Regions from separate parts of the Paenibacillus cucumis (ex Kampfer et al. 2016) genome, predicted to be linked through region 2. Evidence: a T-box and tRNA genes for the amino acid it is inferred to sense, from the RefSeq annotation. Region 2 holds a T-box; the other holds one or more tRNA genes.
What was found. The T-box of region 2 lies ahead of argS (arginine--tRNA ligase). A T-box ahead of a tRNA ligase gene usually reads a tRNA of that ligase, here a tRNA-Arg.
Positions count from the first base shown of each region.

Region 1: it has a tRNA-Arg gene. The T-box ahead of argS (arginine--tRNA ligase) is inferred to sense a tRNA for this amino acid. The anticodon was not compared.

Region 1 covers NZ_JACLIC010000008.1:9,566-25,572, forward strand. The annotation lists gene H7T88_RS05155 (BadF/BadG/BcrA/BcrD ATPase family protein) at 1-383, shown strand, start outside; gene murQ (N-acetylmuramic acid 6-phosphate etherase) at 404-1,309, shown strand; gene H7T88_RS05165 (MurR/RpiR family transcriptional regulator) at 1,570-2,409, opposite strand; gene H7T88_RS05170 (anhydro-N-acetylmuramic acid kinase) at 2,520-3,764, opposite strand; gene H7T88_RS05175 (GAP family protein) at 3,949-4,611, opposite strand; gene H7T88_RS05180 (MerR family transcriptional regulator) at 4,608-5,366, opposite strand; gene H7T88_RS05185 (hypothetical protein) at 5,403-5,561, opposite strand; gene H7T88_RS05190 (DUF4097 family beta strand repeat-containing protein) at 5,745-6,410, shown strand; gene H7T88_RS28630 (MBL fold metallo-hydrolase) at 6,578-8,140, opposite strand; gene H7T88_RS05200 (ABC transporter permease) at 8,137-9,735, opposite strand; gene H7T88_RS05205 (ABC transporter substrate-binding protein) at 9,900-10,976, opposite strand; gene H7T88_RS05210 (ABC transporter ATP-binding protein) at 11,137-12,201, opposite strand; gene H7T88_RS05215 (LysR substrate-binding domain-containing protein) at 12,611-13,528, shown strand; gene H7T88_RS05220 (hypothetical protein) at 13,667-14,527, shown strand; tRNA gene H7T88_RS05225 (tRNA-Gly) at 14,752-14,822, opposite strand; tRNA gene H7T88_RS05230 (tRNA-Pro) at 14,835-14,908, opposite strand; tRNA gene H7T88_RS05235 (tRNA-Arg) at 14,924-15,000, opposite strand; tRNA gene H7T88_RS05240 (tRNA-Gly) at 15,007-15,081, opposite strand; tRNA gene H7T88_RS05245 (tRNA-Leu) at 15,090-15,177, opposite strand; tRNA gene H7T88_RS05250 (tRNA-Lys) at 15,190-15,262, opposite strand; tRNA gene H7T88_RS05255 (tRNA-Gln) at 15,271-15,345, opposite strand; tRNA gene H7T88_RS05260 (tRNA-His) at 15,359-15,434, opposite strand; tRNA gene H7T88_RS05265 (tRNA-Thr) at 15,527-15,602, opposite strand; tRNA gene H7T88_RS05270 (tRNA-Asp) at 15,622-15,699, opposite strand; tRNA gene H7T88_RS05275 (tRNA-Met) at 15,728-15,801, opposite strand; tRNA gene H7T88_RS05280 (tRNA-Val) at 15,819-15,894, opposite strand; tRNA gene H7T88_RS05285 (tRNA-Glu) at 15,939-16,007, opposite strand, start outside.
Region 2 covers NZ_JACLIC010000046.1:126,270-142,276, forward strand. The annotation lists gene H7T88_RS25720 (YpdA family putative bacillithiol disulfide reductase) at 1-890, shown strand, start outside; gene H7T88_RS25725 (DUF441 domain-containing protein) at 896-1,339, shown strand; gene H7T88_RS25730 (ADP-heptose synthase) at 1,529-2,041, shown strand; gene H7T88_RS25735 (NUDIX domain-containing protein) at 2,143-2,592, opposite strand; gene H7T88_RS25740 (HesB/YadR/YfhF family protein) at 2,655-2,951, opposite strand; gene H7T88_RS25745 (ABC transporter ATP-binding protein) at 3,479-5,224, shown strand; gene H7T88_RS25750 (ABC transporter ATP-binding protein) at 5,237-7,330, shown strand; gene H7T88_RS25755 (YdcF family protein) at 7,525-8,097, opposite strand; gene H7T88_RS25760 (hypothetical protein) at 8,155-8,700, opposite strand; gene argS (arginine--tRNA ligase) at 8,842-10,554, opposite strand; T-box leader at 10,622-10,913, opposite strand; gene H7T88_RS25775 (four-helix bundle copper-binding protein) at 10,995-11,330, opposite strand; gene H7T88_RS25780 (CobW family GTP-binding protein) at 11,403-12,500, opposite strand; gene H7T88_RS25785 (MogA/MoaB family molybdenum cofactor biosynthesis protein) at 12,671-13,189, shown strand; gene H7T88_RS25790 (flagellar basal-body rod protein FlgG) at 13,235-13,795, opposite strand; gene H7T88_RS25795 (oxidoreductase) at 13,883-14,896, opposite strand; gene H7T88_RS25800 (hypothetical protein) at 14,910-15,554, opposite strand; gene H7T88_RS25805 (nicotinate phosphoribosyltransferase) at 15,956-16,007, opposite strand, start outside.

The DNA.
Region 1 (16,007 bases), on a different contig from region 2:
AAGTCAAGCATCCACCGGAATTAAAGTACGTGGTATACCAAGCGGACTGGAACAAATCAAGTATGGCTTCCATAGCTCGCCTGACAATAGAAGCCGCTGCTGGAGGGGATGAGGTAGCACGTTTCCTTCTGATGGATGAGGCACAGCAACTGGCCGATACCGCTAAAGCGCTCATACGCCAACATGTTTCTTTTGCCACGGCTCCTATGGCACTTTCCGGTTCCATATTTCGCTACTCTTCCCTGTTTCGAAATACATTCCTTCAACATCTTACCGAAGTGCACGATCAACAACAGGTTGTCTGCTCGGAAAATGCTCCTGTCCCGGCCGTGGGTGCGGCACAGTTAGCAAGACTACAATGCCACTTGGATAAATCATTCTAAACAAAAAGGAGGGCTTACGGATGAATCATACCCTTAACTCATTAGTAACGGAACAGCCTAACCCACAGACAGATGATATGGATCAACTGCCTTCAGGCGAAATTATGGAACTCATCAATCGGGAAGATCGCCGCATAGCTGAGCTTATTCAGCCACTAATTCCAGTCATTGCTCAAGCCGCAGACCACATCGTAACCAGCTTTCAATCGGGAGGAAGACTGTTTTATGTAGGTGCAGGTACAAGCGGCAGGCTGGGTATTCTCGATGCATCGGAATGTCCCCCTACGTATGGTACTCCACCTTCTATGGTGCAGGGCATTATTGCAGGCGGGTTTCGGGCAGTTAAAGATCCGGTAGAAGGCGCAGAAGATAGTGAGGAAGCCGGGGGAATGGATTTGAAGCAGCACGGACTACGCGCCAACGATGTTGTCGTTGGTATTGCAGCAAGTGGACGCACCCCTTATGTGCTTGGAGCCATGAATTATGCCAGGCAGCTTGGTGCTGTAGTCATCGGGTTGAGCAATAATGCAGGTACACCTATGAGAGCAATCTCGGATGTGAGTATTGAAGCGGTTATGGGACCAGAGGTTGTGATGGGGTCGACTCGCATGAAAGCCGGCACCGCCCAGAAAATGATTCTGAACATGCTGACGACAACAGCGATGATCCGTTTAGGTAAGGTATATCGAAATTTCATGGTGGATCTGAATCCGTCCAACGAAAAGCTTGTACACCGGGCAAAACGCATGATACAGCTTGCGACTGGAGCGCAGGAAAACGAAATTGAACAAGCCTTTACCGCAGCAAATGGACATGTCAAAACAGCCATTGTGATGCTGATGGCGGATGTCGATGCAGACGAAGCCGGGCGTCGGCTAGAGAATGCAGACGGTTTTGTACGTCATGCGATTGCCGGATCAGGCTGATCGGGACGGCACCTTGTTTGTATTAAAGAAGTTGTGATAAAGAAGCTCGGGCAGCAAGTCATTTGGTACGTATAGGCGAGCTTTCCCGGCGCTGAGAGATGGTTATTTACACGAGAGAAGCCTTGCTTGCCCGGTTGGCTTCTCTATTTCTATTTTTCCTAGCGTACAAGTGTAGTTCCTCATCAAAAAAATCCCAAGTACATGTGACTGTACGGGATTCTCCACGTTTCTATGTTCTAACCACATCATAATCTCGTTGCTCATTTATGCTCCTGAATCGCTTGTCTGCTCTTCTCCAGGTACTGCACCGACTGATTATAATCCCGGCTGGCAATAGCCAAATAAAGAATATCAATGACGTTAAGCTGTGCAATGCGTGAAGAGGTAGCTCCACTGCGAATATCGCTCTCCATCGACGTAATCATAAGAGGAACATCCGCAAGACTGCTCAGCGTGTTACTGCCCCACTTGGTAATGCTGATTGTTCCTGCACCACCTTCACGGGCATGCTTCAAACAGGAAATCACATTGGAGGTCTCGCCTGAATAAGAGATACAGACCACAACATCGTCCTCACGCAACGTCGTCGCAGACGAAATCTGCATATGTGGATCGGCGAACGAAAAGCTGGTTCGGTTAATTCGCATAAACTTGTAATGTGCATCCAATGCGATCAAATTAGACGCCCCCACGCCGTAGAAAAAAATGCGATTGGCTCCATTCAGCATGTTAACCGCCTGATCTACAAGCCTTGGTTCCAAAATATGAACCGTGTCCTTGATCGATTGAATATTGTTTGTAGACACATGTTGAATAATACTCTCGATGGAGTCTTTAGGACGAATCTCTGTATATTGAAATTGCTCATTGGTCTGTAAATCCCCCGCTATCTTGAGCTTCAGCTCCTGAAAACCGGTTACACCCAGGGATTTGCACAACCGGATAATAGCGGCCGGACTGCCTCCGCTTCGTTCAGACAGTTGCGCAACGGACGACTGCACTGTCTCTTGGGGGTGTTCCAGAATGTAGGCTCCGATCTTTCGTTCTGACGGAGTCAGATCATCCAGTAATGCGCGTAAACGTACAAGTCCACCTTTCATACCTTCCATCCGCTCCTCCTCTCCGTACTGTTATCTGTACAAGCATTTTATCTTATATTTATGGCCACGTCTAACGGGAGACACAGCTTACCTTGGCAATTCAATGGCCACTACAGAGTCAGATGTCCCGAAATAACAGCGTGTGCCGCACCTGTTACACGAGGAAGTGTATTGGTTCTGCCCATCAAAGCCTCATGTCCAAGCAGCGCAAACCCCATCGCTTCCCTGGCATCATCCGGAACACCGTAATCTGCTGTACGCTCCAGACGTATGGATTCTGGAAGTCTTAGCCGAATCATCTTCATTAATGTGTCATTGGACGTCCCCCCGCCGCAGGTAAGCATTGCCGAGATTGACGTCTTGGGCAGCACAAAATCCTCAACGGCCCGTACAATTGTTTCTGCTGTAAGCCAAGTTGCGGAAGCTAACAGATCTTCCAGTGACAGATCATGCAAAGCCGCAAATTCCATAAGTCGTTTGGCATAATCTGCACCATAAACTTCACGTCCGGTACTCTTGGGCGGTTGTCGACGAAAGTACTCATCATTCAAGCAGTATGCGGCCAGCTCGGGGTGCACGGTTCCCTTCGCTGCTATACTTCCATTAGGATCGTAATGCTGCTTCCCTTCGGTAGCATGACGAACCAGTGCATCTATCACCATATTCCCTGGTCCTGTGTCAAAAGCCGAAACCTCCGTCTCGGATGATCCTGACGGAAGCACAGTCACATTGCCGATCCCGCCAATGTTCTGCACCAGACGTCCTTCCGTAACACTACGGAACATTAATGCATCCGCATAGGGCGTCAGCGGAGCACCTTCCCCGCCTGCAGCCATATCACGTGCACGCAGATTACCAATAACGGGCAGCCCGGTGCGCTCTCTTACTACAGCACACTCGCCGATTTGCAGTGTAGAGCTTACTTTCATACTGCCGGTACCCAATGGGCTTGGAAACGCAGAAGGCACCGGTGCATGCCAGATTGTCTGCCCATGCATGCTGATTACATCGACTTGGCTGCTTGAGACACCAGCGGATTGCAGCAGCTCCTGTACACTCTGTGCGTACCATTCGGATACACCGAAATGGGCTGTTGTCAGCTCATCAACACGAGCTGTTTCGGGAGAACATAAGCGAATCAACTTCTCTCTGAGCTCATTCGTATATGGTGTACAGACAAAATCAATAAGATCAAGCCGTTGCATTGCTCCGCTCTCATCGGTTTGAATATGTACCAGTGCCGCATCCGTTCCATCCAGCGACGTTCCAGACATCAATCCAATCACCAGGTGCTCCCGTTTAGAACGGTACTTTGCCCACATCGGGTAACTGCTGATATCTCCTCGTGTGTCCATACGTATGCCAACCTCCCTAGACCGGATGCTCCACCTGCCCCGTCCTGTCCATATTTCAATCAGTATATGATACAAAATTTCACAAGTCAATTATAACGTGAAATTTAATTACACTTTCATATACTTCTTTTATCTCGCACTCCATATCTCTTATATCTGCTCTTTCTACTACATAGACGAAACGCTACAAATAATCGAGTACGTTGAAAATAAGAATAAGTCCAGCTATGCACATAACCCACGAGAGCATAGAGTCTGAATGTTCAACCAGCTTACGATGCAACTTCTCCAAGTGGTATTGAATGAATGACCCGATCCAAGTGTACAGCAGATAGATCAGCACAGACGGCATAATCATCAAAATATTGTAACTGATTAGTATCGGCAACCACTCCAACCATGAGAGCCCCTTACTCGTCATGAGACCTACTGCACCGAAATATGGTAAAGCTGTGCCTGCTTCCAGCAAAAACGTTGTAGACCCCATTAAGACTACTCCCACAGTACCAGTAGAGCGTAAAGAATGGATTCGATTATTTTTTCGAGAACTGGGTTTAATCCAGAAGCTTACCACAAACAACAACGCACCAATGATAAATATCGACCAACTTGCAATCTTGTTATGGAAAAAGGAACTCAAATAATCTTGTACAAACTCCATCGCCAGCATGAGTATACAGCCAAGGAGAAAGTATAGTACCGTAACGGTCAGCAAATACACAGCCAATCGCGAACCGAATTGTCTTTGCCCCAACGCCATCAAATAGACGGTTACCCCCAGAAGTGTTGGGCTTAACATATCCAGAAATGCGAGACCTCCAACATAGAGCAACATTTCAGCATTCATTCAGCTGTTCCACCTTCGTTGGTTATAAAAATGTCATAGGCCGCCTCCATATAATCTAAAAGTTCAGGCTCCAAGGGGTAAAAGCCAAGCTCTTCGGAAACTTCAGCCGATTTCCTCGCCTCCCATAGTTTGTTTAAAAAATCATCCTGCCCTGCGAAGTCCTCTCGTTGCTTCTCCATCATTCGCCTGATAATGTTCTGTACTTTCTCATGTTTAGGCGGTTCATGCATATGACTCTTAAGCTGCCCAAGCAGTGCAATCCACTCCAGCGAATGGGGGTCGTTTGCTCGCATCCGTGGTAACTTCCGCCACATCATCATTTCATCATGACTAAATAATTCCTCTCTTAAAGAAGGTCGCTTGGCTACTTTGGGTTTGGAGAGTTGAATCAGCTTTTCGATCGCTTCATGCTGATCTCCCTGCTCCAGCACTAAGCTGTGCAACATCTCCCTGATCGATACCTCCATCGATTTCAGCCGTTGTTGCTCTTCTACAATGTAATTCAGCTGATTACGCAAAGAATGCTCCCAATTCCAAGACGCATCCGATAACATCTCCTGGATATCTTTGAGCGCATAACCCAAATCTTTGAGAAACTGAATCTGCTGAAGCTTCTTTAGATCGTTCTCTACATACAAACGGTGACCACCATCAGTCTTAGAGGATGGCTTTAAAAGACCGATTGAATCATAATACCGCAGTGTTCTTACAGTAATATCCGTCTTACGTGCAAGTTCATTAATATGAATATACAACCTTCATTCACCTCTCAGGCATCCTGTACAATTCGCTCAGGTATCTTTGTTTTTCCGTTCTCCAGACCACACATATTTCAGAAGATAACCAGCACCTAACCCGATTAATACACCTGGAAATAAATAATCCATGGTTAGTCCGATGCCTGCCCCGATGATAACACAACTGTATATGAGGACATCCCCAGTTTTCATGTTCGCACCTCCTTCTATTTGCAAAACAAGACCTTTTTGATTTGTGACTATTATATAAAATGACGTAACGTCAGCTTCAACTCCTAATCATTATGCAAAAAACTTGATCCTTACGTAACGTCATCTCGTACGATGGATGAACACACCCTGTTCCTAATCCATTTCTTATTACGAGGTGATTTAATGAAAAAAGTTTGGCCTGTATGGCTTTGTATGCTTCTCATTCTGGTATCCTGCAATCCGCCTCATGCCCCTTTTACAGACAATCAGACCATGCCGCTTGGTACAGCTAAAGTCATTTCTATTGATAATGGCAGTACTCCCGTAACCATAGAAACCATATCCGACCTTGATTCGTTGGAAGTGTCCAGTACTGCTCCTGATCGTAAACCTGCTTTCACAATAGAACGAAGCCAGCAACACATTCGAATCGCAGCCAACAATCATCTGTTTCGCATCTTTAACTTGGCCAATAAGCCCGTCATGGTCGTCAAAATCCCTCTACATTATAAGGGGAGTCTGCAGATCAACAGTTCGTCCGGAAGCGTAAACATCATTCGGCCTCAGAATAGTCTGGTAGTGGATGGAACTAGCGGCTCCATTGAACTGACCGCAGACCGTATTGTTTCAGATATTCGCCTTGCCTCCACCAGTGGTAAGATATCGCTAAGAATCGCGGAGCCTGTACCTGATGTAAGTTGGACACTCGAATCCCGTAGCGGAAGGCGTTCTTTTGCTCTTGAATGGCGGCAGATGAACGAAAATAAACATATATCACAAGGGGTTACAGGTCAGGGAACACATCAAATACACGTGATAACTCGATCAGGTAATATTCAGGTTCAATAGTAAGAGCAGGCCATCCCCCTTAGGACAGACGCTTCCTTAGAAATTGAAAAAAATAATAGTTTAGCCATACGACAAAAAAGGCACACGAGGTGCCTTTCTGGCTGTTAAAGCTATTCTTTGTCCGTATCCTTTCGAAATCAAAACTGAGATGATCGTTAAGCTATTCTTCAAAAAATTAACTCATCCCCAGGAGATAACAGATCAATATCCGTACCAGATCGAAATTGTCCAGCGAGCAATCCTTGTCTCAGCCGCTCTGTCTCTGCAAGGTCGGTATGAACCAGCACGTTGTGCCGGGCATTGACCCGGTTCAACATCCGCTCCACATCATGCCATCCTTGATGAACCTTATATCGGACCTTTTCCACCCTGCATGTGCCGTATTGCTCAGGACTTTCGAGCAATTGATGTGCGAATGTACCGGCAGAAGTATGTCCCGTAAGCAAAATCAGATTTTGCACTTCAGGTGCCCACATCCCGTAATACCAGCGTGCGAGTGAAGACTGCATCATGCCATCCGGAATGAACCAGAGCGAAGCCTCATATTTTTCAAGCAACGTTGTCCGCTCTTCGGGTGTACTCACGCTTTCCCAGCCCTCTCCGCTCAGAAATGTTGCAATCCGATGAGCAGGCGCACTTTCGGTGACTTCACCTTCCAGCTCTCTAAGCCAAAAAGATGCACGATGCAACTGCTTCATGCCATCTACAAGCCTCTGCTCCACAATCAAAGGTACATCTGCAAAACGATGTTGTGCCCACAGAATCAGTTCCTGTCCTCGGCCAACCGCAGGCATGGGCAAGAGCACCTTACCCCCTTGATGAAGAGCATTCTGGATGGCACTTTCCAGCTGCTGTAACTTGTCTGCCTGTGTATCACGATCTGTTCCGTAGGCTGCATCGATAATAGCCAAATCTGGTCTGATGATAGGTAGCTTATGCCCGTCTTCTTTTCGGTCTATATGTTGATCTTTCTGTTGATCGTTGTACTGATCTTTGTGTGGATATTCGTGTGTTGTCACCTGCATTTGCGCTTCCAAAGGAGCATACTCCACGACTTGCCTGCTACTCGTAACGGATGCTTTGCTGGACAAAGACAAACGTTGCGCTCCACCTACTACAGAAGCAACGGGCATGACCTCGTTCAGTCTTTGCCTCTTCAGATCAGCCTGCCTGAATCCGTCAGCCACATCATCTGCCTGTAATAGAATAGATTCCAACGTGTAATCACCAGAGTACAGTATTCGCTTATCTTCCATTTCCAGCCCAAACCAGACTGATCCGGCCAAATGTCCAGTACGTCCCCACATGACCGATACACCAGGTAACAATTCAAACCAGTACTCACGCTCAGCCTCATCCTCTAAAAATCGATAGCGAATCCGTTTTTCATCTACTTCATCATAGGGCAAAGATTGACCTGCACGTTCCATATTGTTACGCCATGATCGAAAGTAAGTTGTTAGCTGCTCTTTCGTCTCGCGTGTTGTCCACACTTCACCCGTATACCCCAGCTTGTAAAGTAGCGGGATGGCAACGGAGTGATCCTCATGGGCATGGGATAACAGCACTGCATCCAGTTGTGGCACAACCTCCGGTTCGATGAGCGGATATTCGCCGTTGCCTTCTTTTTTCACACCACAGTCAAGCAACAGCCGGTAACGGCTCCCGCTAAGCAGATAGGCAGAACGTCCGTGCTCGCCCGCACCGCCCCATACATTCAGTTTGATCATGAAGCATTCCACTTTCTCTTTGAATTCAGCATTTCAATCCCAAGCAGCATCAGTACGGTCATGCCGACGGTTACTACAGCCATCGCCATACCAAGTGACACCTGACCCTGTTCAAACTGGGCAAAAATATACGTCGCCGACGTCTGCATCGACGGCGGAAGAATCAGAAGCGAGCCGACCAATTCTCGGGTCGCAATCGTAAAGGTCATCATCCAGCCCGCCAGCATACCGGGCAGGATCAGCGGAACAAGGATGCGCCGCAGAATGTACAGCGGCTTACCGCCAAACACCTGACCCGCCTGAAACAACGTGCCATCGATCTGGGTAAAGCTTGATTTTACATATTGCACGGTATATGGCAGGAACAGCACAACATACGTAAGCACCACCATCCCATACGTGTTGTACAGCGTAACGGGCATCCAAGGCGAGTTCCAGAACAGAATCAGACCAACTACCATAACAATTCCCGGTACCGTGTTTGGTAGCAGACTGAACAAGTCGATGACCCGCTGCATGAACGAAGATGACTTGCCAATCGCCAACGCAAACCCCGTACCTATGATTACTGCCACCGTAGAAGCTGCCAGAGATAATCCGAGACTGTTTCCGATCGCCTTCATGCTTACTGAACCCCAGGATAACAATTCCCGGTAGTGCTCCAATGTCAGATTGTCCAGCGCAAGTCCTACTCCCCGTAGCTTCATCGTAGATGCCGCTATGATCGAGAAATACGGGATGCCGATGGATAGAATGAGCAAGATGGCAAGATATGCACCACATAACCATCCTGCCCACCCCCGCAAAGAATAGCGCTTCGAGCGTTGTCCTTTACCGCCTACCAACCGATATGTGAACTTCCGGCTGATTGCTGACTGCATGTACCACATAACCAGACAGACGGACAGCAACACCGATGCCAGTGAAGTCGCCTTACCGAAGTCGATCGGCCAGCTGGAGATGTATTTGTGAATCTCTGAAGTCATCACATAGTAGCCGATTTTGCGCCCGAAGGTCGCGGGTGTACCAAACTCCGCAATCGTTTTGACAAAAACAAGCATAATTCCCATCCCGTAAGATGACAACAATAAGGGTAAAATAATCCGTCTGAATCGGTATCCGGCACGCCCACCGTGCACGGCTCCCGCTTCTTCCAAATTACCGCCGATGCGGATTAACGCATCCCGTAGCAGCAAGTAGAGGAAGGGGAACAAGTGCAGACTCATGATCATCACCATGCCCCAGAAGCTGAAGAACAGCTCCGTCCAGTTCGCAGAGGAGGGTATCCATTGCTGGAGGTATCCCCCTTTTTGCATAAATAGAATCCATCCCATCGAGCCGATATACGGCGGGGTCATGAACGGAATCATCAGGATGACATCCACCCAGCGATGCTCTCCCATTCGGGTTTTGGACATCATCCAGGCAAGCGGTAACGCCAGTAGTGTTGTCATCGCCACCACGCAGATGCCCAGCCACACGGAATTCAGTAACACACCGGATAGATGATGCCCCGTAATCGTACGCAAAGGCGCCATCCAATCCCATTGCCCGTTCGGGTACACACTTTGCCAGAAAATGAGTAACAAGGGCATCCCAATGCTAATTGTCAGCAGAAAGAGGGCCAACACCACCCCCACTCTCCGAAAAATACGGTTGTTATCTGTTACAACAGGTTTCACTACGCTCACCTCACATGACTTTCCACATCAAGACAGCAGCATCACCTGTTGTCCACCGTTTCTGTATTTGCGTTCACTTATTTAAAGGTTTCGGAGAAACGTGCTGCGGTTTCATCACCATGCTCGCTCATCCAGTTCCAATCCACTTTCAGTTGCGGAATATCCTTCACGTTGGCACGGTTGGTTGCTTCGATATCTTCACGTCCTGGAATCAGGTATGCATCTGTAACCAGCTTCTGTGCTTCATCCGACAATAGATAGTCGATAAATGCTTTGGCATTCTCTACGTTAGGGCTGGATTTCAGAATGGCCGCCGGTCTTGGGCTGATCACTGTACCCTCTTCAGGGTATACGATATCCAGCGGTTCCCCTTTGGCTTTGGCGGAATAAGCCATATAGTCTACACCTGCTGCCACAATGCTTTTCGCACCCGTAATCACCGGGTCAAGGGCTTCCTGATTCGCTCCTGCCATCGCTACACCGTTCGCTTTGTAGGCGTCCAGCAGATTCCATCCTTTTTCACCATTGGCGCTCAGGTAACCTGTAATGAAATCAAGTGCGGAGCCAGATAGGGTCGGATCAGGAATATTCACTTTATCTTTCCATGCGGATGTTGCGAGTTCAGCCCAGCTTGTAGGCGGCGTTGCCACCAGTTTGCTGTTATACACGATGCCCAGTGCAGATGCACTACTGCTAAAATAATTTCCGTCTGCATCCGACCATTCCTTATTCAGCTTGTCCGCATTCGCGGCTTCCGGATATGGCAATGTGAGTCCATCCGCTTTCAGAGCTTGTGCCGAAGGCAAGGAAGCCAGAATAACGACATCTGCTACCGGATTGGCTTTTTCCGCCTCCATACGAGCCAAAATTTTACCCGTCGTTCCCTGGAACATCTCGACCTCAATGCCTGTCTTCGCTGTAAATCCATTCACGATATTGTCTGCCAGCTTCTGTGGACCTGCACTGTACAATACCAGTTTGCCGCCTGCTGCTTTGTTCGGCGCTTCCGCTGCCGCTGCTGCATTTCCTTCCCCTGCGGGCTGTGCTGTGTTTCCAGTCGTTGTATTCCCCGTGCTACATCCGAATAGACTCAGACTCATCACTGCTGTTAATAAAAGTGTTGCACTCTTTTTACTTGATTTCATACTGAACATGTCCATTCCAGCTCCCTTAGTTTCGAATTAGAGTAAAACTGCAAGTGTTTGCTTCCATTTCTTCGATCATATCTTCTTTATTTTTTCTGTTATTGTCTTTATTGCATTATGCTTCGCGTTTTGAGAAAGCTTGTCGCTGTAGTTCACTGTAAGTCGCTATCTATCGAGCTACGGCGATCACTTCTCGCTGTTTAACACTAGCATTCGGCTTCATATCATGTTTCATACCCGGCTTTGGACTGCCCTCCTGGCTCTGCGCATCATGCATTCGGCAGATTCGTTCCGGCGATACATAGAGCTGAACTTTCTCTCCAACGCTTAATCTATGATTCGCATATGCTGTCCACACGCCCAGTCCTTCCATCTGCACACGTACCTCGTAGCGTTCTCCCACATAGCTGACGCTGAGAATAATTCCGGGGTAGCCCAGATCATCGTGGCTTGTTTTGTTCCAGGTGACATATTCCGGCCGAACCATGGATTCGTTTGGCGTAAGCCAATTGGACTTTCCGATAAACGATGCGACATAAGAGTCACTTGGCGCAGAGTAGATCGTTTCCGGGGTACCTTTTTGCAAAATCCGCCCCTTCTGCATCACCACGATCTCATCTGACATCGACATGGCCTCAATCTGATCATGTGTCACATACAGGGCAGTGAGTCCCATATCGCGTACCAGTGACATCATCTCAATCCGCATCTCTTCTCGCAGCACAGCATCCAGTGCACTCAGCGGCTCATCAAACAAGATAACACCCGGCTTCACCGCTACCGCCCTGGCAAAAGCAACCCGCTGCTGCTGTCCACCCGACAGCTGATGAGGATACCGATCTTCCATGCCTTGCAGGCGAACCATGCCAAGTGCTTCATTCACCTTTTGCCGCAGATCAGCCTTCTGTTTGCCTGCTTTCAAGCCAAAAGCTACATTTTCATATACCGTCATATGCGGCCATAATGCAAAATCCTGAAACACCATGCCCAGATTACGCTTGTGTGTCGGTGTATCAATCCGCTTTGCTGTAGAGTAGAAGTACTCCCCATCCGCACGAATCTCCCCCGCATCCGGCTGTTCCAGTCCGGCAATCATGCGGAGCAACGTCGTTTTGCCGCAACCCGAAGGGCCAAGCAAAGTGGTGAATTTTCCGTGTTCAAGCGTCAGATCCGTGGGCAATAGTGCAGGCGTTTGATGAAATGATTTTTGAATTCCTGTTAACTCCAGTTTCATAAGCACCCCTGCCTGTCCTCTTTACTAAACTTTTATTGCGTATCCCTTGAACTACTCTCTTGTTTTACTCTGTTATTGTGTTTCTCCGTTATTTCGATTTCTTCTGTTGCTGTTGCTGTTGCTCTGGCTTAGCTTAGCTTAGCTTATCTCGTTTATATTGCTCTGCTTGAGCTTATCCCCTTTAAACTGCTCTTGTACTGTTTTCAGTCTAACGCTCGCTTTCGAGAGTTGTTTGTTATGTTTGTAAAATGAGAATTAACTTTTTAGATGAATTCTGTTGATGTTCATAGATTAAATCTATAGATAGACACGGTATGATCTTTCATAGAATTTTCTATGTGCTTTCCTTGTAGGAATCGGATTATTATACATACCGCGAAGTTGTAGAACAGAGGAGTGTGGGAGAAACATGAACCTGATCAAATTACAAATTGTTGAACTGATCGACAAATATCATCATATGACAAGTGTGGCCGAGATTCTGGGCATCAAGCAACCAACGGTTACGTTTCATATGAAGTCACTGGAGGAAGAGATGGGGGTTCGTTTATTCGAATCTCGCAGTGGAAAAACATTTCTGACCGAAGCTGGACAAGCCTTGCTTCATTATAGTGTCAAAATCAATGCCCTAACCCAGGAGGCCCGCCGCGTCGTCAAGGAATACGACAGCCTGTACCGGGGTACGCTCCATATTGGAGCAAGTTATGTTCCAGCTACCTATCTGCTACCCGCGATGCTTCATACGTTTTCTCAAGAGTTTCCGGGTATTCGGATGTTGTTGTCTGTCAAACCAGCCCCGGTTATCCGCGAGATGGTCATCCGGCATCAGCTTGATCTGGGCATCATCTCATCCGAACCTTTTGTTGGGTCGGTATTACACGCCGAAACGTTATGTGAGGACGATCTTGTGCTCATCTGCTCTCCGCAACATGGGCTGACTCAGAAAGAATCGTTGCATCCTGAGGATATTGCACAGGTGCCTTTTGCTTTACACGGTGATGAGTCCAGTACGCGAAGGCTGACCAACCACTGGCTTGTACAGCACGATATCCGGCTGCGGAGCACCGTGGAGATGGATTCCCTGGAAGCGATCAAACAGCTTGTGTTACTTGGCGGTCACATCTCCTTCATGTCGCGGATGGCCGTTCAGTGGGAGGAACAGCAGGGTCTTATTCAGGTGCTTCCCATTCCGGGGGAGCAGGCACCACGCCATATTTATACCGTTCATAACAAGGATCGCCACCCTTCTGTTCAGGTCAATCGGTTCATCGAAGTCCTGCACGAAGTCATGAACACACAGCCTTTACTACATCATCCTATCGGTTGAACCTATATAAACTATCGCGGGCCATTCATGAAATCTATGCAAGGTTAACGTAATGTGCGCTTCCCGTTAATCGTATTCAGAAACTTGCACGGTAAAGTGGGGTCTGTACGTTAATCCAGATTAGGAGAGTGATTGGTTTTGAAAAAGTGGAAAAAAGTAACCGCCTCGTTGATGCTCAGCATCGTCACCCTGGGAAGTGGACTAACATTTCTGGATACGCCGCAGGCTTCAGCCGCTGCCAATGCCGTTCCCGCTTATGAAGTGAAGTTCCTCGCCAAGCCGGAGCTTGTGTTAAACGCCAATGGAACACCACGCAGTGAGGTCATCCAGACCCTAGGGCTGAACGCTACATCACGAAATATCAATGTGGAGTACTTTGACACCAATGCTCTCGGATTGGATGCCCAAGGTTGGAACGTCCGTTTTCGCAAAAAGGATGATAAAAACAACTTCGAATTAACCTACAAGAAGCGTTATCCTGTCATTAACGGGGATATCAATGTTGCACTGACACTTGCAAATCAGGAAGGCTTCGATTCATCAGATGATAACTACGAGGCTGAAATTGACTGGGGATATGGTAAACAAACACTGAGCTTCTCCAACACGAAAAAAGTAGACACCAAAACAACTGGCACACAGTTGCCTTCCGAAAAGGATGCCTTGGATCTGCTATTGGACAAGCTTCCCGGTAAATTAAAAAACTGGTCTGCCTCCAACTGGGGCAAACAACAACTTACACAGGCCCGTGCCTATGGCCCAATCACCTTCCAACGGTATGAAGGTACATGGAACGGTCAGGAGCTTACCCTGGAAGTATGGCCGATCCGCAATGCAGCAGGTACGGGTATTGAAAATATCGTCGAGGTTTCATTTAAAACAGATGACGCAGCAACCGTATCTGGTCTACGTAACCAATTACTACAATTGCTTCAAAACAAAAACTGGTTGATCCCTGCTGATGGTCTGAAAACACAGACCATCCTGGAACGGTATTAATGTAAAGCGATATGCAGTAGAAACAAAAACTCCTCCTGCTTCTTTAGATAGAAGCAGGAGGAGCTTTTAATTTTCATCATATTTATCCGATAATTTAAAAATTAGCTTTCACAAGACAAATGTTCTTTTTCCGGGGCATATATATAAACTATGTATACTCTACAACACTAAAACTAAACAATAAAAAAGAGTTCTTGCATTATGCAAGAACTCTTTGAATCGTAAGCGGGTGATGGGAATCGAACCCACGCTATTAGCTTGGAAGGCTAAAGTTCTACCATTGAACTACACCCGCATAAACGAAAAATCGGGATGACACGATTTGAACATGCGACCCCCTGGTCCCAAACCAGGTGCTCTACCAAGCTGAGCTACATCCCGATATAAAGGAAATAATGGCGCGCCCTGAGAGATTCGAACTCCCGGCCTTTTGATTCGTAGTCAAACGCTCTATCCAGCTGAGCTAAGGGCGCATATATTGGAGCGGAAGACGGGAATCGAACCCGCGACCCTCGCCTTGGCAAGGCGATGCTCTACCGCTGAGCCACTTCCGCAAAATATATGGTGCGGTCGAGAGGACTCGAACCTCCACGGGGGGTTAGCCCACACGGACCTGAACCGTGCGCGTCTGCCAATTCCGCCACGACCGCATAATATGAAAGTGAGTCATGAAGGATTCGAACCTTCGACACCCTGATTAAAAGTCAGGTGCTCTACCAACTGAGCTAATGACTCATAGTAAATGGCTGGGGATATAGGATTTGAACCTATGCATGACGGAGTCAAAGTCCGTTGCCTTACCGCTTGGCTAATCCCCAATAAAGAAAACTATGGGGCGATCGAGGGGAATTGAACCCCCGAGTGCCGGATCCACAAACCGGTGCGTTAACCACTTCGCCACGATCGCCATAAAATCAAACATTAAAGCATGAGTTTTTAGTATTACCATCAGAGCTTATATTATACAACTTATAAACCTCTAATTGCAAAATACTAAAATGGTGCCGGCGAGAGGACTTGAACCCCCAACCTACTGATTACAAGTCAGTTGCTCTACCAGTTGAGCTACACCGGCGCGGTGTAAAGTATTAAAATGGCGGAACCGACGGGATTCGAACCCGCGATCTCCTGCGTGACAGGCAGGCATGTTAGGCCAACTACACCACGGTTCCAGATCACTTTCGGTTAGGAAAGCTACAATTGCGGGGGCAGGATTTGAACCTGCGGCCTTCGGGTTATGAGCCCGACGAGCTACCGGGCTGCTCCACCCCGCGTCATTTAAAAAAATATATGGTGGAGGCTGAGGGGATCGAACCCCCGACCCTCTGCTTGTAAGGCAGATGCTCTCCCAGCTGAGCTAAGCCTCCATCTTTGGGATTCTCATCCCACTCTTTAGTTATTAAAATAACTATGACCCGTAGGGGATTCGAACCCCTGTTACCTCCGTGAAAGGGAGGTGTCTTAACCCCTTGACCAACGG
Region 2 (16,007 bases):
CGGCGGAGTTGCTGGAGATCGGGAACGTGCCGTTCAGTTCGGCCAATGACAAGCCGTTTCGTTATGAAGCACTTGCCTATTATCGCAAAGTAGCCGAACATTTCGGCCTGCGTATTCATAATTATGAGGAAGCCCGTGAGATCCAGCGTAAGGAAGACGGCACCTTCGAGGTACATACGGTTAATCGGCGTGGAGAAACCATCGTACATCAAGGGCGGCATGTCGTTGTGGCTACCGGCTATTTCGATCACCCGAATTACCTCGGCATTCCAGGTGAAGACAAGGATAAAGTCACGCATTACTTCCGCGAGGCACACCCATATACCAATACACGCGTGGCTATCATTGGTGGAAGTAACTCAGCGGTTGACGCCGCCATGGAGCTTGTCCGTGTTGGCGCTCATATTGATATGGTATACCGCGGTACAGGTCTGTCCGAGCATATTAAACCTTGGGTTCGCCCGTTATTTGAAAGTATGGTACAGAAAAACCGCATTACGCTTCATCTTGGTTCCCGTGTCAATGAAATCCTGGATGATTCCATTCGAATTGTGCATACAGATGGTTCGGAAACCGAGCTTGAGAATGACTTCGTGCTCGCCATGACCGGCTTTCGACCTGACCGCCAATTGCTTGCTTCCATTGGAGCAGAGATGTCTGAGGATATGGATAAGCCACTGTACGATCCACAAACGATGGAAAGTAGTGTACCAGGCGTTTATGTGGGCGGTGTTATCGCTTCTGGGCGCAATGCCAATGAAGTATTCATTGAGTCAGGCCGCTGGCATGGACGGTACATTGCTGAGCATATCATTAGCAAAACAGAACATACCATTGACAATTCAGAACATCGTGGCAACAAAAATCATGCTCAGTCTGAGGAGCAATGAAATCCATGGATATGACCTCTCTCCTGTTGCTCGTGTTCGCAGCGCTTGGCATCATCAGCAGTAACACACCTGTAACTGTAGCGATGGTATTCCTGTTACTGCTTCGTGTACTCAATGTCAATCAAGCCTTTCCCTGGCTTGAAAAATACGGGCTCACACTGGGTATTATTATTCTGACAATCGGTGTCATGGCTCCTCTCGCCAGCGGTAAAATGAGCTTGCAGACCATAGGTGAATCGTTTCTGCACTGGAAGTCACTTCTCGCCATTGGCGTTGGTTTGCTTGTGGCTTATCTGGGCGGTCGCGGCGCATCGCTGATGAGCACACAGCCAACAGTTGTGGCAGGCCTCTTGATCGGTACAGTTCTTGGCGTTGCCTTGTTCAAAGGTGTACCTGTCGGGCCTTTGATTGCAGCGGGCATCCTGTCCCTGCTTTTAGGTAAATCCTGAACCGTACGGTACGGTAATCGTGTATGCTTTTGCAAACTGGCTGTATTTCCCACCGCTCTGTGCTATACTTCTATTCATGCAAACCGATACATGAATTTTGCAACAGGGAATGGGCATCTTTCTCACCTTGTCAGATGAACTCATTCAGCACTTCACGACGTTTATCGTCCTCAGGAGGATTCAGGAACCATGTCACGTCCCTTTGTTACCGAAGCCGTGATGGTGGCTATTTACGGTCAATTGCTTGCGCCGCCGGCGCCTGTGGAATATATCGTTCCTTACACCACCATCCTTGAACTATATGAATTTCAGAGCAGTGCTGACCCCATGATGGATAATGCTACAGATGATCAGCATGTTAAAACCAAGATCAATGAATTAATCTCCTACTTTGAAGAGCCGTTAAATAAGAAAAAGATTGAGCGCGCCCTGGCGGTACCATGGGCAAAAAGCCCCGCCATTCTATTTGGTGATCAAGCCTCCATTACGATTGTTAACGCCATGGATACCGCTCAATATGGAGAATATTTTGATCCGATAGAGACAGAACTGATTCTTACTTCTCAGCGTCTGGGGATTCCAATCCTGACCGATCAAGTGGAGTTAATCGCCCGTATCATTGAGTCCGAATCACCTGTGCAGGTGTTTGATATCGATGATTTCGATTTTGCAATGGATGATGAGCCGCTGGATCAGGTATAATCCCGAGAACACATATACGAAAAAATGCAAAAGACCTCAACTTTCACTGTATAGTGGCAGTCGAGGTCTTTTTCGAGTTCATGTACTTTTAGTGGCACGTATTACTTTAAGCCAGACTGTTCCAGTAGCGTTTGGCTAATACTGTTCATCGGCGGCAGTGCATTCGGCTCAAAAAACTTTAATCCCGCATCGCTGTTTACTCGCGCTTCCACAAGATGATCAAGAATAATTCGCGCCTTAAACAAGGCGATAACATAATACTCCTCATCCCCGTTCGCATGCACTTGCCGCAATTCCGGTCCAGAGTATAATGATTCAAAGCTCATCGACTCCGTTGTCCAACCGGTTTCTTCCCAAAGTTCACGAAGTGCTGCCCCTTCAATCGTCTCTCCAGGACGCATCTCTCCAACAGGTATTCGCCAATGCCCTTGTTCGGCATGCTGGATGAGCAGTAGCTCACCTTGATCATTCGCAGCCATTATGGCTGCTTTGACTACAATATTTGCACGTTTCGCAATATATTGCCCAATATCCCGTGTCGGTAGATCCACTCCTCATCCCTCCTTTTTAAAAAAAGACGGTGCTCGCGTTCCATTTATGGACTAATGTTTTATTACACTTCGGTATAACGATATTCAATATCCTGACCATCCTCTACAACATCTACATGCAACTGATGCCCTTTCAGATACCAGTAATCGTGATCTTCCATAAAAAATTGAATGCCGGAAACTTCCGTTTGATCCGCAGGATGTCTCGGTTTTTCAACGGCAATTCCCAAAGAAAATCCCGGATGAAGACCACCGCCAGAGCTGTAACGAGCAAAAAAGCGAATGCTGTCTCCTTCATTCAAGTTCAATTCTTCTTTGTACCAGCGGGCAGCTTGGTCGGATACATGTATGGTACTCATATGATGTCAGCTCCTTTTGTATATATATGTTACATCATATCGCTAGAGCGGCTTGAACACAAACCCTGCAAATCATACACAGGCATACGATCTTGTGAAAAATGTTTGACAGATTGTAAAAACGGGTGGTAAGATGCAAACATACGAGGTCTACATTGCATTTATTTCCATTAACAAGAAAGGGTGATTACGGTGTTTAACACACATAAGTTGGTTCACATTCACACACAATTAAATACCGGAGTATCCCCGAAATCACTTTTCCGTTCATAAGACAGCGCTTCAGGTGTCTCTTGTTTATCAGACCCCTGTCAAGCTCGCTCACAATACCTTATGTACGGCGGCGGCTCTGCTCTTGGAGTCATGCTGCCGTATGAAGATATAAGACATACCGCCTGCGTGCGGTGTGTCTTTTTTTGTGGGCTTTTTATTGGATTGAACTGCGCTTGAATGAGCCTTACCAAGCTTTAGCTGTCATTTTGAACGAAACTTTGCACTTCTTGCACATCGAAAGGAAGGGATAACACTTGTTCTCTGTACTTAAAAACCTGGCCTGGTTCTTCAGGCTGGAACGCAAAAGATACCTGGTTGGTGTCATTTTGCTCATTCTTGTGGGGATTGCTGAATTGCTGCCTCCGCGCCTTCTGGGGAACGCCATCGACGAGATCGTACGCGGCTCTATCACAAGCACCTCATTAACGTTTTACATCGCACTTATTCTTGGGACGGTCATCATTATCTATCTGATTACGTACATATGGATGCACAAATTATTCGGCGGAGCCAATCTCGTAGAACGGTTGCTACGCTCCCGCTTCATGGATCACTTGCTGCGAATGACACCACCCTTTTTCGAAAAAAACAGAACCGGAGATCTCATGGCTCGCGCCACCAATGACCTTCGTTCTATTGCTACAACCGCAGGTTTCGGTATGCTCACGTTAACAGACTCCACAGCATTTCTCTTAACTGTACTGTTCGCCATGGGGTTCCTCGTCAGCTGGAAGCTGACCTTGGCTGCAATTCTGCCCCTGCCTTTTATCGCCATCGCTATGATGATCTATGGTAAAGCAGTGCATCAACGTTATACGTTGGCACAGGATGCCTTTGGTGATATGAACGATCAGGTGTTAGAGTCCATTGCAGGCATCCGTGTTGTACGCGCGTACGTTCAGGAACGTCTGGACGAGAAACGATTTGCTGATGTCACGGAAGATGTATATCGCAAAAACTTAGCGGTTGCCCGGATGGATGCCTTATTTGAACCAACCATTCGACTATTCGTAGGTCTGAGTTACGTCATTGCACTGGCCTACGGCATTTATCTTGTATTCCACAATGAAATCACCCTGGGAGACCTCGTATCGTTCAACATGTACCTGGGGATGATGATCTGGCCGATGTTTGCCATCGGTGAATTAATTAACCTCATGCAACGAGGTAGTGCTTCTCTGGATCGGGTGAACGAAACATTATCCGTAGAGCCTGCTGTTCAGGACAAAGAACATCCTGTTCATATTACGCAGCCGGATGAGATCGTCATGAAAGATGTGACATTCCGCTATCCAACCTCTACCGTGGATAACCTCAGTCATATCAATGTTACTATTCAACGCGGACAGACACTTGGCGTGGTAGGACGCACGGGAAGTGGTAAATCCACCCTGCTCAAACAATTGCTGCACGAATACCCTGCTGGATCAGGTACGCTCAGCATTTCAGGACATTCCATCGAGGATATTGCGAAGGATGATCTGCACAGCTGGATCGGATACGTACCACAGGAACAAGTATTGTTCTCCAAATCCGTTCGTCAGAACATTCAATTCGGTAAGCCAAACGCGTCTGATGATGTCATTATGGAAGCGATTCGTACCGCTGCTTTTGACGGCGATCTCGGAACGTTGTCTGACGGTCTCGATACACTTGTAGGTGAAAAAGGTATCGCTTTGTCTGGTGGACAGAAACAACGGGTATCTCTGGCTAGGGCTTTTATCGCTGATCCGGATATCCTTATTCTTGACGATGCCCTGTCTGCTGTTGACGCTCGCACAGAAGCTAAAATCATTGAAAATATTCGCAACAAACGCGCTGGCAAAACAACACTGATCTCGACACATCGCTTGTCAGCTATCGAACACGCAGATCGGATCATCGTGCTGGAGCACGGTAAAATTACGGAAGAAGGCACTCATCAGGAACTACTCGCCAAGAATGGCTGGTACCGTGAACAATATGAACGGCAACAGGTCGAGTCCAATCTGTCCACGTAGGAGGTAACTCATTTGAAGTCCAATACAGGTAAAAGGTTGCTGGATTACGCCTTGAAAGCCAAAGGCACATTCATCGCTGCCTTAATCATGCTGACGATTGGAGTTGCGGCTGAACTCGCCGGACCCTTTATCGCCAAATCCATGATTGATAATCACCTGCTCGCCATTGAGCAGCCATTTTATGAGACGGCAGCTTCGGAAGACGCCGCCGTTTATCAAGGGAAAAATTATAAACGTGAAGGTTTGTTTGCACCAGACGAAACCAAAGGAGCCGAGGTACGCGTACTGCAAGCCGGCAAAAGCTTTTATTTCGTCGGCGAGCCGGTCAATGCTCCTGACGGCGATCGTTCCTATGCGAACGGAACCTTAACCATAACTCGTGCAGGTGAAGTTACTGGGCAATACGCGGCTGTGCCGCTGTCTGCCGGTGAACTATTTGCCTTTTACAAACCCGAGATGCCAAGCATCTATCAATTAATTGTGTATTATCTGATCTTCCTTGTCATTTCGGTTATTATGGAGTTTGGTAAAACCTTCTGGCTGCAATCCTCTGCCAACAAGGTCATTCAACGGCTGCGGAACGATGTGTATGCGCACATTCAGCGGTTGCCCGTGAACTTTTTTGATAACCTGCCCGCAGGTAAGGTCGTTTCTCGGGTCACTAATGATACCGAAGCCGTAAAAGATCTGTTTGTGGCGGTACTGTCCAACTTTTTCTCAGGCATTATTATGATAACAGGAGTTTATATCGCTCTCTTCCTGCTCGATGTACGTCTGGGTTTGATTTCACTATTCGTTGTACCGATGCTCATTGCATGGATTGTGCTCTATCGCAAATTCGCCACCCGATACAATACAATCATTCGCTCGCGACTGAGTGAGATTAATGCAATCATTAACGAGTCCATTCAGGGCATGTCCATCATTCGTGTGTTCCGTCGCCAGAAGCAAACTCGCCAGGAATTCGAAGAACTGAATGAAGACTATATGAAACATCAGAACAAAATGCTCAATCTGAATGCCTTTACCTCTCATAACCTGGTGAATGTGTTGCGGAATATCGCCTTTGCCGTAGTTCTGTGGTACTTTGGAGCAGGTGCGATCACAGGTACAAGTATTATTTCACTGGGTGTACTGTATGCCTTTGTTGATGTTCTCGGGCGGTTGTTCCAGCCGATCATCGGTATGGTGAACCAGCTTGCGAACCTTGACTCCTCTCTTGTCTCTGCCGGCCGTGTATTTGAGCTGATGGATGAAAAAGGAGAACCCGTTACAGACGGCTCGATGCCGAGGTACAAAGGTAATGTCGTCTTTGACGATGTGTCGTTCGCTTATAAAAAAGATTATGTGCTGAACAATATCTCGTTCAAAGCATCACAAGGCCAGACGGTGGCCTTGGTCGGTCACACCGGTTCCGGTAAAAGTTCGATCATTAACTTGCTGTTCCGGTTCTATGATCCGCAAAAAGGCAAAATCACGATTGACGGACAGAACGTTAAGGAATTGCCGAAGCAGTGGATTCGGGAACATATGGGGATCGTACTGCAAGACCCTTATCTCTTCACAGGCACGATTGCTTCCAATGTCAGTCTGGGTGATGAAAAGATCTCCCGGGCACGCATTGAAAAGGCACTGCGTGATGTAGGTGCAGAACGTATTCTGGCGCATCTGCCGCAAGGCTTTGACGAGCCGGTAGTTGAGAAAGGGAGCACACTGTCTGCCGGACAGCGGCAGTTGATTTCTTTTGCACGCGCACTCGCCTTCGATCCCGCGATCCTGATTCTGGACGAAGCCACCGCCAACATTGATACAGAGACGGAAGCTTTGATCCAGAACGCGCTGGAAGTCCTCAAAAAAGGACGTACTACTTTCATCATCGCCCATCGTCTGTCAACCATTCGCTCTGCAGATCAGATTCTCGTGCTGCATCGCGGAAAAATTGTAGAGCAAGGGGCGCATGATGAGTTGATGGAGCTGAAAGGCCGGTACTATCAGATGTATCAATTGCAACAAGGGGCTCAAGGCGAAGCCATCGCCGATGGCTCGACTCGTTCAGCTGATGCTTTTAGTACATCTTCGCCATCACTCGCCGGAGGAAATGTGTAACTTTCTTCTCTTTCGCTATCATTTAGCAGAACATATTTCGTCAACAAGGACATCCGGCCAGCATTAAAACAACACATAAAACCCGTTCTATACAGTAGCCTTCAGGTTACTGACAGAACGGGTTTTATTATTGCTCTACGACAATATCTTCACCTTATAATAAAAGACCGTCTCTTCACTTTTAAGTTCGCCCTCTAAGTCCAGCCTCTAACTGTATATCCCATATACATAATTATTTCTCGGACAAGGAACGGGATTTGCGTACTCCAGCTGTGATACGCGGTCGTTTGTGTAGGAGATGGTACGGCGTCCATGCCAAGTTCGGCTGCCATTTTCATGGAACGTTTCATATGCAGAGGGTCGCTGACAATAGTGTAGGTACGATAACCTTCCCTCTTACCTATTTCCAGCGCATATATAAGATTCTCTTGGGTGATTACCGACTTGTCCTCCACCTGAATGTGCTCCGGTTTCACGCCTTGCGTAAGAGCATACTGGCGTCCGACCAAAGCTTCAGCAGGAATACCTTCTTGACTGGAGCCCCCAGTAAAAATGAGGTTACGAACTGTGCCTGCTCTATATAACCTTATGGCTTGTTCAATTCGTTCACGGAATACCGGCGAGGGAATATCTCCTTGCACCGCTGCACCCAACACAATCGCTGCATCAGATGTTCTTGGTGAGCTTTCATGCATATACGAGAGAATACTTGCGGCTGTGACCACTGCCCAGATGAGAATAAATAAGAGCAACGATGCCAACCCCATAACTACACTCCGTTTTGTGATACCTTTACAGCTACGTTTTGATTGAATGTTTGTCACTCATAATTCCTCATCTGGCCCACGTTCCTGAAATCTCGCCGCATGCATTCGTTCCAGAGCAACCCATGCTGCCGCAGACTCATCCTTTAGTCCCAATGCTGCCATCCAGGCACCTATATATTGCTGGAGTACGAGCTCCAGTTCCTGTGCACGTTCTTTAAAATCTTGCAATTCCTTAATCATACGTGTCCGACCTTCCGGACTGAAGGTTTCATGAATGCGCTCTTTGAAATAATGATGCACAATCCGATTTCGTTGCTGCCATAATTCATTCAGACTGCTTATTTCTTCTTCGGAAAACGTAAAATGATGCCGTGCTTCATGAATAAGTTGCCCCAGTGAACTACTCATCTTCCGCTCGTACAGCTCCTCTAGTTCCTCCTCAGTTACCACCTTGCCTTGTGACATTTTAGTTAACAAAATAAGATTAACCAGTTGCTGTTCCAGCGCCTGTCCATAATATACGGCCAAGCCGTAATAGGCAAACAATTCCTTGGAGTGTTCGCTGTCCAGCATGAAATCATTCTGGAAATCCGTGTTATGCATATGCGAGCGCTCCTTTCTATCCGTGCACCTTGGCTGTTTATTATGTCTCTATCGTAACGAAACTGCAAACAACATTCAAGTTGCCGGAAAAGCCAGCGCATAACTTCGGATTCCCTCCTGTTTTCGTAATCTGAACTTAGATCACATCTGCTCGGGAGCGCGTACGCCCAATAAAGACAAGTTGTACGCCAGACGTTTCGCGGTGTGCTCGGCCAGTTTCACCCGAAAAGCCTTGACACCTGACGGTGCATCCGCAATTCGTTCAGCATGATAAAACCGATTAAAGGCTTGAGCAACGTCTATCGTGTATTTAGCAATCACGGATGGTTCGTTGCGAAGCACTGCTTTTTCCAGATAAGCCGGATAGTCACTCAGCAATTTCAGCAACACCCAAGAGGTATCGCCGACAATTGCTACAGGAGGGTTATTCATCTGATCCGTGTCCGAATCCATTTCCTGTTCATCACGTGACACATTAGCGGCTTTGGCAAGCACACTTTGAATTCGTGCATGAGTATATTGCACATAAGGGCCAGTCTCTCCTTCAAAACTTACCGCATCCTCCAGCGAAAAATCAATGTTATTCATGCGATTGTTGCGCAGATCACCAAAGATAATCGCCCCTACACCAACGGCTTCGGCTACCTGCTCAGCCTGCTCCAGATTCGGATTTTTTTCCTGAATAATTTGCAAGGCACGAGCGACAGCTTCATCCAGTACTTCCTGTAAAAAAACAACCTTCCCCCGGCGTGTGGACATCTTCCGCCCCTCGAAACGCATTAGACCAAACGGAATATGCTCACAATGATCTGCCCAGTCATACTCCATCTTTGACAATACCGTAAATACTTGACGGAAGTGAAGGCTCTGCTCTCCACCAACGACGTACAACAACTTATCTGCCTGCATCACATCATGACGATAGATTGCTGTTGCCAAATCCCGGGTTGGGTAGATCGTCGTTCCATCTTTTTTAATGATCAGACATGGTGGCATATTCTCTTCATCCAGCCGAACAACGAGCGCACCGTCACTTTCCTCCAGCAGTCCTTTGCCTCGAAGTTCCTCCACAACGGCACCCATCTTGTCATTATAAAAGCTCTCACCGAGCGTACGGTCAAAATCCACATTCAAGCGTTCATACATCCGGTTAAACTCCTGCATACTCACGTTTACGAAGAAAGTCCATAGACGCTTCGCTTCTTCATCCCCCTGCTCCAGCTTACGGAACCATTCCCGTGCTTCGGTCTCTAGAGAAGGATCTTTCTCTGCTTCATCATGAAAACGAACATATAGTTCAAGAGAATTACGAATTGGATCTGCTTGTAACATCTCTTCGTTTCCCCACCGCTTATATGCCGTGATTTGCTTGCCAAACTGCGTCCCCCAGTCCCCTAGGTGATTCACACTTATCGAGGTATAACCCGCTTCGTTATATAAACGATACAACGCTGCACCAATGACAGTGGAACGCAAATGCCCAATGCCAAAAGGTTTCGCGATGTTAGGTGAGGACATATCAATGACAACACGCGCTCCTTGCCCGAGCTGCAGTTTACCAAATGTCTCGCTACCCACTTCTTCGAGCAATTGGGGCGCCAAGACATTCCGGTCAAAACGAATGTTCACATAAGGACCTGCTGCTGTAGCATCCATACCCTCGGTCTGTAATGCAACGGCAATTTCTCCAGCAATAACGACCGGTGCCTTTCTTAGCGACTTGGCTAACGTAAAACAGGGAAATGCAGCATCCCCCATCTCCTCCTGCGGCGGGACTTCCAATAATCTCAATACTTCTTCTGGTGTGAGCCCGGTTAACGGGGCAATCTGAGTTGCAGCCTGCTTCAATAACACATCTAACACTCCTTCTCTGCATGATATATGCCTTAAAATAAACGCAAAAAAGCTCTCGTCTCTTCAAATAAGAGACGAGAGCTGTGTTTACAGTTCCCGCGGTACCACTCTAAGTGAACGGTAACCTGTATTACAGCATGCTGCAAGAAGGTGTAACCGATCCGCTCGGTGCAAATAACGGTTGCATGCCGGATTACCCTCAAATCCATATACAACGAACTCCAAATGGAGCCTATACATGGCTTCGGATAACCATCTCACGGGTGCGCTTCACACAGTTCATCACATACCGGCTTACACCTGTCCCGGCTCGCTGTCATGGCCTGAATCTGGGCTACTCTCCCGATCACGGATATTGCTGTTTCGATCATTTCAGATCATTATACATATCCTGGTATGGATTAGCAACCCTGTTATTTTAAATTGATTACATAGATAGTTTAAGCAACTGCGACCATTAAACGGCAAGCTTCGGCACATCTACGGCAAGCTTCAGCGCAATCCTGACAATGATCATGTGCATGTTTACCACATTCCGCTGCACAGGCTTCACATGCTTTGACACACAATTCACAGATTTCACCGATGAAATCACTTCCACGTGTCATGGCTTGCGCTGCAAATGCACAGATATCAGCACATTCCCGGTTCATACGAATACAGTCACGAAGCATCGCTAAATTATATTCTTTCAGACTCGATATGTAACATACGTTGCAAGCATTCATACACTCCAGGCAAGCATCGATACATTGTTGGTATTGTTGTTGTGTCATTTAAAGTTACCTCCCAGGCAAAGTTTGCTATGCTTCTTAATACCCACCAGGGAGGAACTTTGAACCATTATCCTAGTCTTGTTTTACCGCTTCCAATTCCAGTAATTGTTCACGGATGGCAGTTTGATCAAAATGCTCCCCGATAAACACAGCTACATTCGGCACATCTCCTTGAGGTGTGATCTTCATGTAATCTGATTCACGATAGGCATACTGAAACCAGAAGCGGCTTGCGGTATCGCTAAACGAAAGGATTCCCTTTGCCCGATATACGTCACGCGGCAAGCTAGCCACAAACTGTTCGAATGCTTCGCTGTTCACAGGTTGACTGAAATAATGTGTGTATACCATAACATGTTCATGTGATGTATGTGGCTTGACAGAATGCTCGCCATGGTCGCTTGAATGGTTGCTGTCACGTTGATCTGTGTGATCATGTCCATGATTGCATCCATGAGTACGGCAAGCATCTGTATGCACATGAGTCTCTCCTGCATTTTTCGATGCATCGCCTGCTATATTGGATTGATGAATGTGAACGTCGGCACCACTATGAAGCAATTGCTCCATAGACACTTCACATTTGACCGTTGGAATCACGGGGGCAAAGCCATTCCATTTATTCAAAAGCTCTTCCAAGTCCTGCAGTTGCTGTTCTTGAACTCGGTCGGTTTTATTCAAGAGCAACACCGAAGCACAACGAATTTGTTCTTGCATTAATTTAAAGGTTTTTCCTTTTTGCTCCTGATACAGGCCTGACAGATGAGCCGCATCCACTACGGTGATCAAACTTTTCAGCTCCAAACGCATATAAAGAGATGTTTCCGTCACCGCATCCAAAATTTCCATCGGATTCGCTGCGCCCGTTGCCTCAATAACAATAACATCAGGTGACTCTTCTTGAACGAGGTCTGCCAGCTGCAGCCCGAGATCTCCTCGTACAGTACAACAGATGCATCCGCCCAACATTTCTGTCATGGGCACTTCCTCATCTACGATCTGACCATCCAGATTCACTTCACCCAGTTCATTCATCACCACGGCTGGGCGCAGTTGTTGCTGTTTCCAGTGTTCTATGAGCTTTACAAGCAATGTCGTTTTACCGCTGCCCAAAAAACCGGACAAAATATATACAGGAATACTTGGTTTTTGTTCATTGATGATACTCATTATTTACACACCTTTCTGCCCATCTCTATCCTTAGTCTGACTCTATTAAGCGAGTGTACACTATCCTTCAATTGTTGTGCAATACGCCTGTTCTGTTGAAGAAAACTTCATTGCCTGATTAACATGAATAGTCTATGCTATGAGGACATGTTTATTTGAGGAGGATTTCAATGACCAATTCAGTTGAACAGCACCGTCAGGAAGCACCACAAACGGTGGCCTGTATGGTTGTTACCGTTTCGGACACACGTACCAAAGAAACCGATACGAGCGGTCAACTTATGCATGAGTTGTTGCACCAAGCTGGCTATCAGGTTGTGGAGTATATCATTACACCTGACGAGACAGAACGGATTCAGACGATTCTGCAAGACGCTGTTGTACGGGATGATATCGAAGCCGTACTGTTAAGCGGAGGTACCGGTATTGCTCCAAGAGATACTACATACGAGGCTGTATCTTCCCTTCTGGACAAAGAACTGCCCGGTTTTGGTGAAATCTTCCGTTACTTAAGTTATACCGAAGATATTGGTTCAGCAGCTATTCTCAGTCGGGCAGTTGCCGGAACTATCGGACGTACAGCTGTATTTTCAATGCCAGGCTCTCGCGGGGCCGTTAAACTTGCCATGGAACGCATTATTTTGCCTGAACTGCGCCATGTCATGCGCGAAATATATAAACCCGTCTGAATCATCAGACGGGTTTGTTTTTCCACTTGGACAGTTTGTAAGTCACTACTCTTTTTTTTGTTGCAGCACATCTTCAAATACTTGCAGGACGTCCTGTGCATACACATCCTTCTCTCCGCCGGAAGCCGTATAAACCAACGATACATGCCCTTTGCTACGAATCGTCGTTCTGCCCATTACATTCTCGAGAACGGCATTTTCTTTAGGTTCCCCATACATTTCTTCCATTCTTGCTGCACGGATTTTCGCATCACGATAAATGTGTACTTTCACGATATGTCTTGCACTACCATTCAATAAATACATATATGACATGCCACCATCAGCATCATCCTCGAACATATTGTTCATCAGCTTAATATGTTTGGCAGCAAAACCGGTTGTCATTTCTCTTGCTAACGTACCGTTTAAGCCGTGACCTTGTTGCTTGGCTCTGAAATTCCCTTCCGTTGTTGCTTCCCTTGTATAGAGCTTACGTTCCTGCTCAATAGATGAAGATGTGCAAGCTGCGAGAGATATTAGACTCAGGATTACCAAGCCACTTAACATCAAAAATCGTTTTACATTCCGCCCCATCAGGTTCGGATTTTTCTCCTTTAACAGCATGTCTATCCTTCCTTTCCATGAGTCACGGTACCTGTGACTCTCTCAGGTAGGATTAGCATGTCTAGGAGATACACATTTTATTCCAAGTTAGCATGATTCAGAGGAGACACGTACAACGGTACGCCCAACTGCACCGCCCTGTAGTATGTTCTCTATTGTATGCGGCAACTGATCTAGCGTAATCTCCTGAACCCCCAGCGCAAGTGCACGATCTGGCTTCCATTCACTGCCCAGCTTGTTCCAGATGCGCTCTCGACGTTCCATGGGACAATACACTGAATCAATACCAATCAACTGGATGCCACGCAAAATAAATGGAAAAACAGTTGATTCAAATCCGTTGCCCCCCGTTAACCCGGATACAGCAACAGCTCCACCATATTGTACCTGTTTCAAGCGCTCCGCCAGTGCTGGCCCCGCAGTTGGATCAACGATGCCCGCCCATTGCTGTTTGCCCATGGCTCCCTTGATTGGGGCATCCGCTTCTTCACGTGAAATGACTTCGGAAGCCCCCAAATTGCGAAGCAGTTCCTCTTCTTGCTGCTTTTTACCTGTGCTTGCCGTCACTTCAAAACCAAGCTTCGCAAGGATAGCTATCGCCATACTGCCAACGCCCCCCGTAGCGCCGGTAACTAGTATTTTTCCCATTTCCGGCGTTACCCCCGCTTGTAACAAGGCGTCTACCGAGAGTCCAGCAGTAAACCCTGCCGTTCCAATAGCCATCGCTTCTTTTTCACTCAGCCCTTGCGGGAGAGGCACTAACCACTCACTACGAAGACAAGCATATTCACTATATCCCCCGTAATGGGAGACCCCGGGTTCAAATCCCGTACTAATGACCCGATCCCCAGGTGCAAAACGTCCACTCACAGATTCATCTACCGTCCCGGCCATATCGATTCCAGGTACCATGGGATAATTCCGTATGACGCCTCCTTTTTCAAGAGATGCTAATCCGTCCTTATAATTCACACTGGAATAGTGTACCTGTACGGTCACATCCCCATTAGGAAGGTCTTCTTTTTTCAACTGCTCAAGTTTGGCTGTAACCCCTTTCTGATCATCCTTACGTATCACATAAGCCTGAAATTGTTCTTTCATCGGTCTCATCTCCTTATTTTCGTTCCAAAAGCAGATATAATAATGGTCCTGCAAGCGGCAGTAATCCTGCCCAGGCCCAGTTTGTTGTTCTTCCGTTCACTCTGGCATCGCGATAGATAGCATACGTAGACAGTAACGTCAGTACTATGAAATCAATCGTCATGATATGTACAAACGAGGATTGATAAAATGCGTCCACGAAGCGTTCGGAATTGCCTTCGATCAACGCATAAAGTGCCGACCCTAGTGTAAGCAACAACAGGATCAGATGGGTCAGCTTATGCGAGGCCACTCGCGAGACACCTCGTTTCGACTGTTTAACAGATGAATCCGGATCATGTACGTCTGTTGGGGATGGTGAAATCAACGCAAAATAGGGCAATAATGCAAATGCTCCAAGCCCAAAAGAAAACAAGACAAACGGCCATGCTGGCATCCGCTGCCTCTTCGATGCTGTCATTGATTTTCGAAGTAGAATACATGCATACACAGCCGGAAAAATGCCCAACCATGAGAACACCGTCAGTAGCCATGGCTCCCTGCTCTGCAATGTGAGTAATTCTTTGAATATTGGATCATTCGCGGGGGAGTTCCCCGGCGCCATAAACAGTGCATAAGCTATAAATGCAACCCATACTAGTCCAAACATATATCTCATCAGCCAGCCCTCCTCTACCTTTCATCCCCTGCTGACATCGGTTTGAAACAGTGTTGGTTTTCAATCCTGTTCAACTGTTCTTCTAAGCCCCCCCCCTAATGACGAAGTAACTTTCGAAATGTGGCGGCATTTGGCGTTTCCTGCGCTTTCCCGAGAAATAATGATAGGGTATTACTCGGGACAAACCTTGGAATAGGTGATGCAAATGCATGAGATGGCTATACCAAAGTCGCTTCACAATTATTGCTTATTCAGAGAGTGTATATCTTCCTTCAGCACACTTCTATGAAACTGCACACATGTTAATTAAAAACCATCACCGGTTCATTACATCAAAAAGGCATAAGCCAGTAATACCTACCGGTTATGCCTTCAAGATTCTAACATACAGCTATAAAATATTACTCTTCCGTTGATTTCACATGCTCAGCAATCAACTTTTGCTTCATATTC